DNA from 2 places in the Enterobacter cloacae complex sp. 394I7 genome. Region 2 is predicted to be linked to the other one. Evidence: predicted binding sites of a transcription regulator. Region 2 holds the regulator's gene; the other holds the start of a gene.
The links. The regulator LexA, encoded in region 2, represses DNA repair genes until DNA is damaged. The targets are predictions, from matches to a motif close to TNCTGTATGTACATACAGNA.

Region 1: rmuC (DNA recombination protein RmuC) is a predicted target of LexA. The motif match lies at 2,008-2,027, and genes of this name have one in related genera.

Annotation. Positions count from the first base shown of each region.
Region 1 is NZ_JBXWCR010000013.1:58,311-65,227, reverse strand. Features, by position in the region: gene ubiE (bifunctional demethylmenaquinone methyltransferase/2-methoxy-6-polyprenyl-1,4-benzoquinol methylase UbiE) at 1-440, opposite strand, end outside; gene rmuC (DNA recombination protein RmuC) at 507-1,964, opposite strand; gene udp (uridine phosphorylase) at 2,102-2,863, opposite strand; gene AC2FAP_RS23345 (dienelactone hydrolase family protein) at 3,119-3,925, shown strand; gene metE (5-methyltetrahydropteroyltriglutamate--homocysteine S-methyltransferase) at 3,971-6,232, opposite strand; gene metR (HTH-type transcriptional regulator MetR) at 6,349-6,917, shown strand, end outside.
Region 2 is NZ_JBXWCR010000009.1:66,324-73,240, forward strand. Features, by position in the region: gene zur (zinc uptake transcriptional repressor Zur) at 1-434, shown strand, start outside; gene AC2FAP_RS21295 (CsbD family protein) at 483-692, opposite strand; gene dinF (MATE family efflux transporter DinF) at 812-2,149, opposite strand; gene lexA (transcriptional repressor LexA) at 2,213-2,821, opposite strand; gene AC2FAP_RS21310 (diacylglycerol kinase) at 2,930-3,298, opposite strand; gene plsB (glycerol-3-phosphate 1-O-acyltransferase PlsB) at 3,453-5,873, shown strand; gene ubiA (4-hydroxybenzoate octaprenyltransferase) at 5,938-6,807, opposite strand; gene ubiC (chorismate lyase) at 6,820-6,917, opposite strand, start outside.

The DNA.
Region 1 (6,917 bases), on a different contig from region 2:
GTGACGTTACGCAGGCCGAAGGAGATAGTGATGCAGTCAAAGGTATTATCCGGGAAAGGCAGCGCTTCGGCGTTCGCCTGCACATACTCGACATTACCTACCACGCCGATGTTACGCAGCTTCTCACGTCCCATTTTGAGCATTGAGTCGTTAATATCTGCCAGAACAACGCGACCGGTTTCGCCCACCAGACGGGAGAATTTTGCTGTCAAATCGCCTGTACCGCCGGCTAAATCCAGTACCGTTTGTCCACGACGCACACCGCTACAGTCGATGGTGAAGCGCTTCCACAAGCGATGAATGCCGAACGACATCAAGTCATTCATCACATCGTACTTCGCCGCCACGGAATGAAATACGTGGGCCACCATATCAGCTTTCTGCGCTTTGGCGACAGTCTGAAAGCCAAAGTGCGTCGTGTCTTGTGAATCGTCAACCATCTCAGAGCCTGCTTATCAGTAAAATGTTCGTGAAGTGTAACAGATTGGGCGCGTTTGCCCTACGTTTCAACCTTCGCGAAAGAAACGTGCCGGACGCTCGTCTGACGTTAAATCTGTCGCTAACGTATTGTCTTCACTGTTTGTCTTTTGTTCGCCAGCGCCTTCGCGCAGGCGAAACTCTTCATCCTGGGCGGTGGCCTGCTCAACTAATTCCGGATTAATCTCGCGCTTCACCTCCACACCCAGGGAACGAAATGCTTCGGCCTGCGCCAGTAAGTTGCCACGCCCGGAAGAGAGTTTTTTCATCGCCTGGCGATAGTTATCCTGGGCGCGGTCAAGGCTTTGCCCAACCGAGGACATATCATCCACAAAAAGGCGCATTTTGTCGTAAAGCTTGCTGGCGCGATCGGCAATCTGCTGCGCATTGCGGCTCTGATGTTCATAGCGCCACAGGTTGGCAATGGTGCGCAATGCCACCAGCAGCGTGGTGGGGCTCACCAGCATAATGTTATTTTTTAGGGCTTCGGTAATCAGTTCAGGCTGTCTGTCGAGCGCCAGCAAGAACGCGGGTTCAACCGGAATAAACATCAGGACGTAATCCAGTGAGCGCAGGCCGGGTAACTGCTGGTAGTCTTTTCTGCCCAGCAGACGAATGTGGTTACGCACGGAGGCGATGTGCTCCTGCAGCGCCGACTCGCGGGTGTAGTCATCTTCCGCATTGAAATAGCGCTCATAAGCCACCAGCGTCATTTTGGCGTCTATCACCACATCTTTGCCCTGCGGGAGTCGTACAATCACATCAGGCTGCATACGCGAGCGAGCATCGTTCTCGATACTTACCTGCGTTTCGTATTCATACCCTTCCCGCAGGCCAGAGGCCTCCAGCACGCGGGTCAGCACCACTTCCCCCCAGTTGCCCTGGGTTTTGTTATCGCCCTTCAGCGCACGGGTCAGGTTGACCGCTTCCTGCGCCATTTGCGCATTCAGCTGCTGAAGATTACGAATTTCATGCGCCAGCGTGTGCCGCTCGCGAGCCTCCTGGCCAAAGCTGTCCTGTACCTGACGACGAAAGCCGTCCAGCTGTTCACGCAGGGGCGTTAGCAGGCTATTCAGGCTTTGGCGGTTTTGTTCGTCTACGCGGCGGTTGCTGTGTTCAAAAATGCGGTTCGCGAGGTTCTCGAACTGCTCGCTGAGGCGTTGCTCGCTGTTCATCATCTGGCGGATTTTATCTTCCGCATGCAGCTGGGTGGATTCGAGGCGGGTAGTCACTTCGCGGAGATCGGCCTCCAGTGAGGTGTTGATATCGCGAAGATTGCGCAGCTCGTTGTTGAGCAGTTCGCATTCGTCACGCCAGTGTTCGCTCAGCGCAACCTGCTGTTTTGCTGCGCTTAAATCGGCGACTATCTCTTCGCGCTCGGCCAGCTGATCGGCCTTTTGTTGCGCGTGCTGGTAGCTGGAAATCAGCCAGCCTGCCCCCACGCCCACCAGCGCAATCACTGCATAAATCAGGATTGAGATATCCACAATGCCCCCTGCATCAACGTATTACCTGCACAAAATAGAATTGTGCTGTATAAACGTCCAGTTTGAAAGGGTTTTCCTGCGAGGCGCTACGCAAAAAAAAGGCCGAACGGGTCGGCCTTTTTTCGTATAAGAAGGGATTAGATCAGGCGACGCGCTGCTTCAACCACGATTTTCACAGCATGACTTTCGGTCTGCTTCATGGTTTCCGCGTTCGGGATCTCCTGCTGGGTACGGTTGACGATAACGCCCGCCACCATACCGGCACGCAGACCCTGGCTTGCGCACATGGTCAGCAAGGTTGCAGATTCCATTTCGTAGTTCATTACGCCCATAGACTGCCACTCTTCCATAGAACCTTTGAAACGGCTTACCACGCGGCCGGAGAAGGTGTCATAACGCTCCTGGCCTGGGTAGAAGGTATCAGAAGAGGCGGTCACGCCTACGTGGGTGGTTGCGCCAACGGATTTCGCGGCTTCAACCAGTGCGGTGGTGCATTCGAAATCCGCCACCGCCGGGAATTCCATAGGGGCAAAGTGCAGACTCGCGCCGTCCAGACGCACGGAAGCGGTTGTCACCAGCACGTCGCCAACGTTGATATGCGGCTGAATGGCACCGGTAGTCCCGATACGCAGGAAAGTACGAATGCCCAGCTGCGCCAGCTCTTCAACAGCAATTGAGGTGGACGGGCCACCGATACCGGTAGAACAGACGATCACCGCTTTGCCATCCAGCTCAGCGCGCCAGGTGGTGAATTCACGATGGGCAGCAAGCTTAACCGGCTTATCCATCAGCGCGGCGATCTTTTCCACACGCTCAGGATCGCCCGGGACGATAGCCAGCGTAGCCCCTTGTAAATCGTTTTTAGTGAGGCCGAGATGAAAAACATCAGACTTAGACATAGGTGACTCCTCTGTGGGTCGGTTAGTCAGAAGAAGTAAAAAGGTACTTTACAGAAGCAGTAAGCAGAATTACGTGACACATCTCACCATGAATGAAAATGATTGCAGTAAATTTCCATGAAATAGTGATTCACATCACATTAACAAGTTATATCGTCAGGTGCTGCACAAAAGATAGACCGTTTCAGGCACTGTGAATTGTTAACCTGGTGACTATATTTACCTTTGCGCTAACTCATTGGTACGGAGAATGCCATGACTGAAAAAACCGGTTTTGCACCTGCAGCGGCCCCTCATGCATCAACCATCGTCTCAACACCTGAAGAGGCCATTACGGCAGGTGAGACCTCCATCCCCTCGCAGGGGGAGAATATGCCTGCTTACCACGCGCGGCCAAAATCGGCCGACGGCCCGCTGCCCATCGTGATTGTGGTTCAGGAAATTTTCGGCGTTCACGAACATATTCGCGACCTTTGCCGCCGTCTGGCGCTGGAAGGTTATCTGGCCGTTGCGCCAGAGCTCTATTTCCGTCAGGGCGATCCGAACGACTACAGTGATATACCGACGCTGTTCAGCAACCTGGTCAGCAAAGTGCCGGATGCACAGGTACTGGCCGATCTGGACCACGTGGCCAGTTGGGCTGCGCGCAATGGCGGCGACGCACATCGTCTGATGGTGACGGGTTTCTGCTGGGGAGGACGTATCAGCTGGTTGTATGCCGCACATAATCCGCAGCTTAAAGCCGCCGTTGCCTGGTACGGCAAACTGGTGGGGGAGAAAACGCTGAACTCGCCGAAGCATCCCGTTGATATCGCCACCGAGTTAAATGCCCCAGTCTTAGGGCTGTATGGCGGCCAGGACACCGGGATCCCGCTTGATACGGTAGAGACCATGCGCCATGCGCTCCGTGCAGCCAATGCAAAAGCTGAAATCATCGTTTACCCGGATGCCGGCCACGCCTTTAATGCCGACTATCGTCCGAGCTATCACGCGGAATCGGCTAAAGATGGCTGGCAGCGGATGCTGGCATGGTTCAGCCAGTACGGCGGGAAAAAAGCGTAAAACAAAAGCCCGGTCGCGGCTACGCCTTGCCGGGCTTCGGATTTATCAGGCCTGACGCAAATTCTGCGCCGCCCTGACCATGTTCGCGAGTGCCGCGCGGGTCTCCGGCCAGCCGCGGGTTTTCAGTCCGCAGTCCGGGTTGACCCACAGGCGCTCAGCCGGGATCCGCTGGGCGGCTTTTTTCAGCAGGCTCTCAATCCACTCCACGCTCGGTACGTTCGGGGAGTGGATGTCGTAGACACCCGGCCCAATTTCGTTTGGATACTCGAACTCTTCGAAGGACTCCAGCAGTTCCATGTCTGAACGCGACGTTTCGATGGTGATCACGTCGGCATCCAGCGCGGCAATCGAATCCATAATGTCGTTAAATTCGCAGTAACACATGTGGGTGTGGATCTGCGTGTCGTCTTTCGCGACCGCGGCGTTGAGGCGGAAAGCCTCCACACCCCACTTCAGATAAGCATCCCAGTCACTGCGACGCAGCGGCAAACCTTCGCGTAGCGCCGGTTCATCAATCTGGATGATGCCGATACCCGCCGCTTCCAGATCGGCCACTTCATCACGCAGCGCCAGCGCAATCTGTTTGGCGATGGTTTCACGGGTCACATCTTCACGCGGGAAGGACCAGCAGAGGATCGTCACCGGGCCGGTCAGCATCCCTTTCACCGGTTTGTCGGTCAGGGACTGGGCGAATTTTGCCCACTCTACGGTGATCGCTTGCGGGCGGCTGACGTCACCAATCACCACCGGTGGCTTCACACAGCGGGAACCATAGCTCTGCACCCAACCGTTCTGCGTAAAGACGAAACCGTCCAGATGTTCGCCGAAGTATTCCACCATATCGTTACGCTCGGCTTCACCGTGTACCAGCACGTCCAGACCTAAACGTTCCTGCTCAACAATCGCCTGTCTGATGTGCTCAGCGATACCGGTGCGGTAGTGATTCGCATCGAGGTTGCCTTTTTTGAAATCCAGACGCAGGCCGCGGATCTCCGTCGTCTGCGGGAAGGAGCCGATGGTGGTGGTTGGCCACGCTGGCAGGTTGAAGCGGGCACGCTGGGCTTCGGCACGCACCTCATAGGGGCTCTGACGCTGGCTGTCCTGCGCGGTAATGGCCGCCAGACGTTTTTCGACCGCCGGGTTGTGGACGCGTGCCGAATGACGACGCGCCTGAATGGGGGCGCTCCAGTCGGTAATGGCCGTGGTGTCACCGCTATTTAACGCATCACGCAGCAGCGCCAGCTCTTCACATTTTTGCAGCGCAAAGGCAAACCAGCTCTTCACCTCGGGATCCAGACGGGTTTCCACACTCAGATCGATTGGGCTGTGCAGCAGAGAGCAGGAGGAGGCCACCCACAGCTCACGTTTGCCGACGATATCTTTAATCTGTGCATATTTCTCGCTCAGATCGGCGCGCCAGACGTTACGGCCATTCACCAGTCCGGCCGAGAGTAGCCACTCTTCGGGCAGACGTTTGTGCAGTTCGGCCAGGTCATCTTTGCCGTGGACCAGGTCAACATGAAGACCCTGAACCGGCAGCGCAGTAATAGTACTCAGGTTCGGCGTCACGCCTTCAAAATAGGTGGTCAGCAATAGCTTCACCTGACCAGTAAGGGCATCGTAAGCGGGTTTAAACGCTTTTAGCCACGCCTGCGACAGCTCCAGCACCAGTGCAGGCTCATCGATTTGCACCCACTGAATTCCGCGTTTACCCAGTTCAATCAGCACCTGTTTGTAGACCGGCAGAATATCGTTCAGCAGGCTGAGACGGTCAAACTGCTCGCCTTTCACTTTACCCAGCCACAAATACGTTACCGGCCCCAGCAATACCGGTTTCACCTGGTGGCCCAGCGCCAGCGCTTCATCGACTTCGTCGAGCAACTGGGTCCAGCTCAGTTTGAACTGCTGGCCTTTCACAAATTCCGGCACCATATAGTGATAGTTGGTGTTGAACCACTTGGTCATTTCCGCCGCTGCCGCAGGCTCTCCCGTTGGCGCACGACCACGGCCAATGCGGAACAGGGTGTCGATATCTACCGATCCATCTTTGTTCTGATGACGAGCCGGCACGTTGCCAAGCAGCAGGCTGGTGGTCAGAACATGGTCGTACCAGGCGAAATCGCCCACGGGCAGCAGGTCAATGCCCGCCTGCTTTTGCTGTTCCCAGTGGCGCGCACGCAGTTCGCGGCCCACTGCCAGCAATTCTTCACGGCCAGAGGTACCTGCCCAGTAACTTTCCTGCGCTTTTTTCAGCTCGCGGCGAAGGCCAACGCGAGGGAAACCGAGAGTGTGATTGCGAATTGTCATGGTGTGTCCCCTGTGAATTTTTGGTATTTAGCCATCCAGATGTTTACACATCCATAATTGGCAGTTACTGTATATTCCTCAAGCGCAAAATGTTCATGGCGAAGTGAAGGACTTTCATGATCGAGATTAAACACCTGAAAACGCTACAAGCGTTGCGAAATTGCGGTTCTCTCGCGGCGGCGGCAGCCACGCTGCACCAGACCCAGTCCGCCCTTTCTCACCAGTTCAGCGATCTGGAACAACGCCTCGGCTTTCGTCTTTTTGTGCGTAAGAGCCAGCCGCTACGCTTTACGCCTCAGGGCGAGATCCTGCTGCAGCTGGCTAATCAGGTGCTGCCGCAAATAGCCAGCGCGCTGCAGTCCTGTAACGAGCCGCAGCAAACCAGGCTGCGTATCGCCATTGAGTGTCACAGCTGTATTCAATGGCTGACACCCGCGCTTGAGAACTTCCGCCAGAGGTGGCCGCAGGTGGAGATGGATTTCAAATCCGGCGTGACGTTCGACCCGCAGCCGTCGCTCCAGCAGGGCGAACTGGATCTGGTGATGACCTCAGACATTCTGCCCCGCAGCGGCCTGCACTATTCGCCAATGTTTGATTATGAGGTACGGCTGGTGCTGGCTCCGGATCATCCGCTGGCCAGTAAAACGCGTATCACCCCGGAAGATTTAGCCAGTGAAACGCTGCT
Region 2 (6,917 bases):
GCCTTGAAGTATTACGTTTGATGAGCCTGCAGCAGGGCGCGATCAGCGCGTACGATCTGCTTGATCTGCTGCGCGAAAGCGAGCCACAGGCTAAACCGCCAACGGTGTACCGCGCGCTGGATTTCCTGCTGGAACAGGGCTTTGTGCATAAAGTTGAATCGACAAACAGCTATGTGCTGTGCCATCTGTTCGATCAGCCAACCCATACGTCGGCCATGTTTATCTGCGATCGCTGCGGCAGCGTGAAGGAAGAAGGTGCGGAAGGCGTTGAAGATATTATGCATACGCTGGCAGCCAAAATGGGCTTTGCGTTGCGTCATAACGTGATTGAAGCGCACGGCCTGTGTTCAGCCTGCGTAGAGGTAGAAGCCTGTCGTCACCAGGATGAGTGCCAGCACGACCATTCGGTACTGGTGAAGAAAAAGCCGCGTTAACGGCAAAAGAAAAGGCGGCCCGAAGCCGCCCTCAGGGGGAGTAAAGGATTACCAGCGATAATCGTTACGGGTTTCCCAGTCTTTCACTTCGTTTTCAGCACGATCTTTCTCGTAGCCGTAACGTTCCTGAATTTTACCCACCAGCTGATCGCGTTTACCTTCGATGATGGTCATATCATCATCCGTCAGCTTACCCCACTGTTCTTTCGCTTTACCTTTGAACTGCTTCCAGTTGCCGCCGATTTCGTCTTTATTCATAATCGTGTCCTCGTGTTAAGCGTCTGTAGGTTTCGTCCGCTTCGTTCTTTTCTGCTGGACGTGATTATTATTGTAGTTAAGGATCCGGCAGTTGTTTTTATATTCGGAATCTTTAACCGTCACGATATATCGTGGCGGGAAGGCAGCCAGGTGTTATTTCGCCAGTGACGATGCCAGATAAAGGCCAGCGATAGACCACGTAACGCGAGGAAAACCGCCAGAGCCAGCCACAAACCGTGGTTGCCCAGATACGGCAGCGTCAGCAACGTCAGACCAAATCCCGCCGCAGCGACCGCCATGCTATTGCGCATCTCCGCACCTCGCGTCGCGCCAATAAACATGCCGTCCAGCAGATAACACCACACGCCCACCACCGGTAAGATTGCCTGCCAGAAGAGATAGTGACTCGCCAGTTCGCGCAGCGATGGGAGGGAGGTGAGTAAGGCAACGATCTGTTCACCCAGACAGGCGTAAATGAGTGCAAACACCAGCGCCACCAGGCCTGACTGACGACAGGCGGCCCGCCACACCTCGCGGAGCTGGCCGCTTTCGCGTGCGCCATACGCTTGCCCGGAATGGGCTTCAACGGCATAGGCAAAGCCATCCAGCGCATACGCGGTAAAGGTCAGCAGCGTCATCAGGACCGCATTAACCGCGACGATCTCCGGCCCAAGTCGCGCCCCGAAGACCGTCAGCGCGCCAAAGCAGAGCTGAAGCAGTAACGAGCGCAGCATAATGTCGCGGTTAAGCGCCAGCAGCGTGCGGATATTACCGCGCCACGCGGTTTTGAGCACCGTAAGCGAGATACCGCGCAGGGCCAGCACGCGCCAGACCATCCACAGGCCGATGAAAAAGGTACCGTATTCTGCAATTGCCGTCGCCAGCGCGGCGCCCTGCACGTTCATATGCAGACCCATCACCAGCCAGACATCAAGCACGATGTTGAGAAGATTACCTGCCACCAGCAGAATGACTGGCGCACGGGCATACTGCACGCCGAGTAACCAGCCAAGCAGGACCAGGTTCGCCAGTGATGCGGGCGCGCTGAGCCAGCGAATTTCAAGGAAGCGTCGCGCCTGCTCAAGTACCGCCTCGCTCCCGCCAACGACATGCAGCGCCAGATCAAACAGTGGCGTGCGCAACACCACGATCAGCGCACCCGCGCCCAGGGCAAGGATCAAGGGTTGTACCAGCGCACGCGCCAGACGCAACGGATCTTTTGCGCCATACGCCTGAGCCGTAAGCCCGGTGGTACTCATGCGCAAAAAGAGCAGCAGCATAAAAAGGAAGCTGGTTGCCGTCGCGCCGATCGCGACGCCGCCCAGATAAACGGGGGAATCCAGATGACCAATAACAGCCGTGTCTACCAGTCCCAGCAGAGGGACGGTGATATTGGAAAAAATCATTGGCAGTGCAAGACGCCACAATGCCTTATCTGATGTCGTCAGCAGTGACATGAAAAATACCGGCAGTGGAGATTGAATCAGGCTACGGCAGGTCCGTAGCCTGTTATGACATGATTACAGCCATTCACCGTTGCGGATAACCCCAACAGCCAGCCCTTCAATAGAGAAGTTATGTTCGCGGAGATCCACCACAATCGGGGAGAACTCGTTGTTTTCAGGCAGTAACTGGACGGTGTTACCCTGCTTTTTCAGACGCTTAACGGTAACTTCATCGTCAATACGCGCGACCACAACTTGCCCGTTGCGCACGTCCTGGGTTTTATGAACTGCGAGCAGATCGCCGTCCAGAATACCGATATCTTTCATCGACATGCCGCTGACGCGCAGCAGGAAATCTGCGCTCGGTTTAAACATGCCCGGGTCAACCTGGTAGTGACCTTCAATATGCTGTTGTGCCAGCAAAGGTTCACCTGCCGCGACACGGCCCACCAGCGGAATGCCTGTCTCTTCTTCCACCAGCAGACGGATGCCACGCGAAGCGCCCGATACAATCTCAATGACGCCTTTACGCGCCAGCGCTTTCAGGTGTTCTTCGGCAGCATTCGGAGAACGGAAACCCAGACGCTGAGCGATCTCCGCACGCGTGGGTGGCATACCCGTCTGGCCGATATGATCCCGGATGAGATCAAACACCTCTTGCTGCCTGGTCGTTAACGCTTTCATTCCGCCCCCTGGGTGTATATACAGTTATGCTGTGAGTATATACAGTCAAAGGCGATTTTGGAACCAAAAACTGCACAAAAAACCAGGGACTTAATTATTTCTCGAGGCTTATCGGAAATGTGACCAAAGCAGCGTGACCCAGGTGATGACCGCAGTGATAATCGCCAGCAATACGGCAGCAGACCCCATGTCTTTCGCCCGGCCGGAGAGCTCATGGAAATCAGAACCGATACGGTCCACCACGGCCTCAATAGCGCTATTGAGAATTTCCACTATCATCACCAACAGCACGGAGCCGATCAACAAAACGCGGGTAATCGCATCAACATCAAGGAAACAGGCGATAATCACCGCGATGATAGCGGCGACGCCCTCCTGGCGAAATGCGGCTTCATTGACCCACGCGGCACGGAAACCTTTCCATGAATAGCCGGCGGCTTTGATGATTCGGGTTAACCCAGTGGTATTATTGGCCATTAAAAGAACCTTTTAATTAAAATAGCGTCAGTAACAGTAGGCGCAGCGTGTTTCGCTGCTGCCTGAAGTATGACGGGTAACAACAGAAATTTTGCGCGCTTTCTGTTATCCTTGCGCCGCAATTGCATTATTAACCAGAGGCTTTACATCGTTTATGTCCGGCTGGCCACGAATTTACTACAAATTACTTAATTTACCATTAAGCGTCCTGGTAAAAAGCAAGTCTATCCCAGCGGAACCCGCGCTGGAATTGGGGCTCGATACGTCACGCCCAATTATGTACGTTTTGCCTTATAACTCGAAGGCAGACCTACTGACGCTTCGCGCCCAGTGTCTGGCGCATGATTTACCTGACCCGCTTGAACCCCTCGAAGTCGACGGCACTCTGCTGCCGCGCTATGTGTTCATTCACGGCGGGCCGCGCGTGTTTACCTATTACACGCCAAAGGAAGAGTCCATCAAGCTTTTCCACGACTATCTCGACCTGCACCGCAGCAATCCGGGTCTGGATGTGCAGATGGTGCCGGTATCGGTGATGTTTGGTCGCCGCCCGGGCAGAGAGAAAGGTGAAGAGAACCCACCGCTGCGCATGCTTAACGGCATTCAGAAATTCTTCGCGGTCTCCTGGCTGGGACGTGACAGCTTCGTGCGTTTCTCCCCGTCCGTTTCGCTGCGCCGTATGGCGGACGAACACGGCACCGACAAGATTATCGCGCAGAAACTGGCGCGCGTGGCGCGTATGCACTTCGCCCGTCAGCGTCTGGCTGCCGTCGGTCCACGTCTTCCTGCACGTCAGGACCTGTTCAACAAGCTGCTGGCCTCCAAAGCGATTGCCAGGGCCGTTGAAGACGAAGCGCGCAGCAAAAAGATTTCCCATGAGAAAGCACAGCAGAACGCTATTGCACTGATGGAGGAGATTGCCGCGAACTTCTCTTACGAGATGATTCGTCTTTCCGATCGTATTCTGGGCTTTACGTGGAACCGCCTCTATCAGGGCATCAACGTTCATAACGCCGAGCGCGTACGCCAGCTGGCCCATGATGGCCATGAGATTGTCTATGTCCCCTGCCACCGCAGCCACATGGACTATCTGCTCCTCTCCTATGTGCTCTATCACCAGGGTCTGGTACCGCCGCACATCGCTGCCGGCATTAACCTGAACTTCTGGCCAGCCGGCCCGATTTTCCGCCGCCTGGGGGCGTTCTTTATCCGTCGTACCTTTAAGGGCAACAAGCTCTACTCCACCGTATTCCGTGAATATCTTGGCGAGCTGTTCAGCCGCGGTTATTCCGTTGAATACTTCGTGGAAGGTGGTCGCTCCCGTACCGGTCGTCTGCTCGATCCTAAAACCGGCACGCTGTCGATGACCATTCAGGCGATGCTGCGCGGGGGAACCCGCCCGATCACCCTGGTACCCATCTACATTGGCTACGAACACGTGATGGAAGTGGGCACTTACGCCAAAGAGCTGCGCGGTGCGACCAAAGAGAAAGAGAGCCTGCCGCAGATGCTGCGCGGCCTGAGCAAGTTACGCAACCTTGGCCAGGGCTACGTCAACTTTGGCGAGCCGATGCCGCTGATGACCTACCTGAACAACCATGTTCCGGAGTGGCGCGAGTCTATCGATCCTATCGAAGCGATTCGCCCGGCCTGGCTGACGCCTACGGTCAACAGCATCGCCTCTGAACTGATGGTGCGCATTAACAACGCCGGTGCGGCAAACGCCATGAACCTGTGCTGTACGGCGCTTCTGGCCTCTCGTCAGCGTTCACTGACCCGTGAACAGCTTACGGAGCAGCTGGATTGCTATCTCGACATGATGCGCAACGTGCCGTACTCGGTGGATTCGACCGTACCGGTAAGCACGGCAAGCGAGCTTATCGAGCATGCCCTGCAGATGAACAAGTTTGAAGTCGAAAAGGACACCATCGGCGACATCATCATTCTCCCGCGCGAGCAGGCGGTGCTGATGACTTACTATCGCAACAACATCGCGCATATGCTGATGCTGCCCTCGCTCATGGCGGCCATCATCACCCAGCATCGTCGCATCTCGCGTCAGGAGCTGTTGCGTCATGTTGAAACGCTCTATCCAATGCTGAAAGCGGAGCTGTTCCTGCGCTGGGACAAGGACGAACTGGCGACTGAGCTGAATAAACTGACCGAAGAGCTGCGTCGTCAGGGGCTGATTACCGTCACGAACGACGAGCTGCATATCAATCCGTCACGGTCCCGTACCCTGCAACTGCTGGCGGCGGGCGCGCGTGAAACGCTGCAGCGCTACGCCATCACCTTCTGGTTGCTGAGCGCGAATCCGTCCATTAACCGCGGTACGCTCGAGAAAGAGAGCCGGACGCTGGCACAGCGCCTGTCTGTTCTGCACGGGATTAACGCCCCGGAATTCTTCGACAAAGCGGTCTTCAGCTCTCTGGTGCTGACGCTGCGTGATGAAGGGTTTATCAGTGATACGGGCGATGCCGAGCCGGAAGAGACGCTGAAGGTGTACCAGATGCTGGCCGAACTGATCACGTCTGATGTGCGTTTAACCATTGAAAGTGCGACGCAAGGCGAGTGAAGCGTGCAGCGGTCTAATGACCTGCGATGAAAACAAAAACGGCAGCCTTCTGGCTGCCGTTTTTTTACGAAAAGTAGCTCATCGCCAGCCCTAAAAACAGCACCAGACCGACATAGTTGTTATTCATAAACGCCTTGAAGCAGGCTTCACGCTCCCGTTTGGCAATCAGCTTCTGCTGGTAGACAAACAGCATTCCCGCCACCAGCACGGCCCAGTAAAACGCCCAGTTGAGCCCGTTCAGGTAACCCATCGTCACCATCAACGCCAGCACCGCAACCTGCAGGATACCGATGATCAGCTTGTCATGACGTCCGAAGAGGATCGCCGTCGATTTAATGCCAATCTTCAGGTCATCGTCGCGGTCTACCATCGCGTATTGCGTGTCGTATGCCACGGCCCAGAGAATGTTCGCCAGGAACATCAGCCAGCAGCTTAACGGGACGGACTCACTCACCGCCGCAAACGCCATCGGGATCGACCAGCCAAACGCCGCGCCCAGCACCACCTGAGGCAGGTGGGTGTAGCGCTTCATGAACGGATAAACCCAGGCCAGAGCCAGGGCCGCAACTGAAAGCAGAATGGTCATGGTGTTCAGGGTTAACACCAGCAGGAAAGAGAGCAGCACCAGTACGATAAACAGCGTACGGGCCTCTTTTTCGGTCACTTGCCCGCTGGGCAACGGACGATGGGCCGTACGTTTTACGTGCCCGTCGAATTTACGATCCGCATAGTCATTGACCACGCAGCCCGCCGCACGCATCAGCCAGACGCCTGCAATGAACACCCCCAGGATCCACAGCGGCGGTACCCCTGGTGTTGCTACCCATAGCGCCCATAGGGTCGGCCACAGCAGCAGCAGCGCGCCGATGGGTTTATCTGTACGCATCAAGCGGTGATAAGCCAACAGCTTATTCTGCGTCAGGCTCCACTCCATTTTTTCTTCCTCTTAGTACAACGGCGATGCCGGTAAAAAAAGCTCCGTCAGTATTAACGGCTTACCGCTCAGGCGAAGGCGGGAACGACGCCCCCACAGTTCGGCATCGC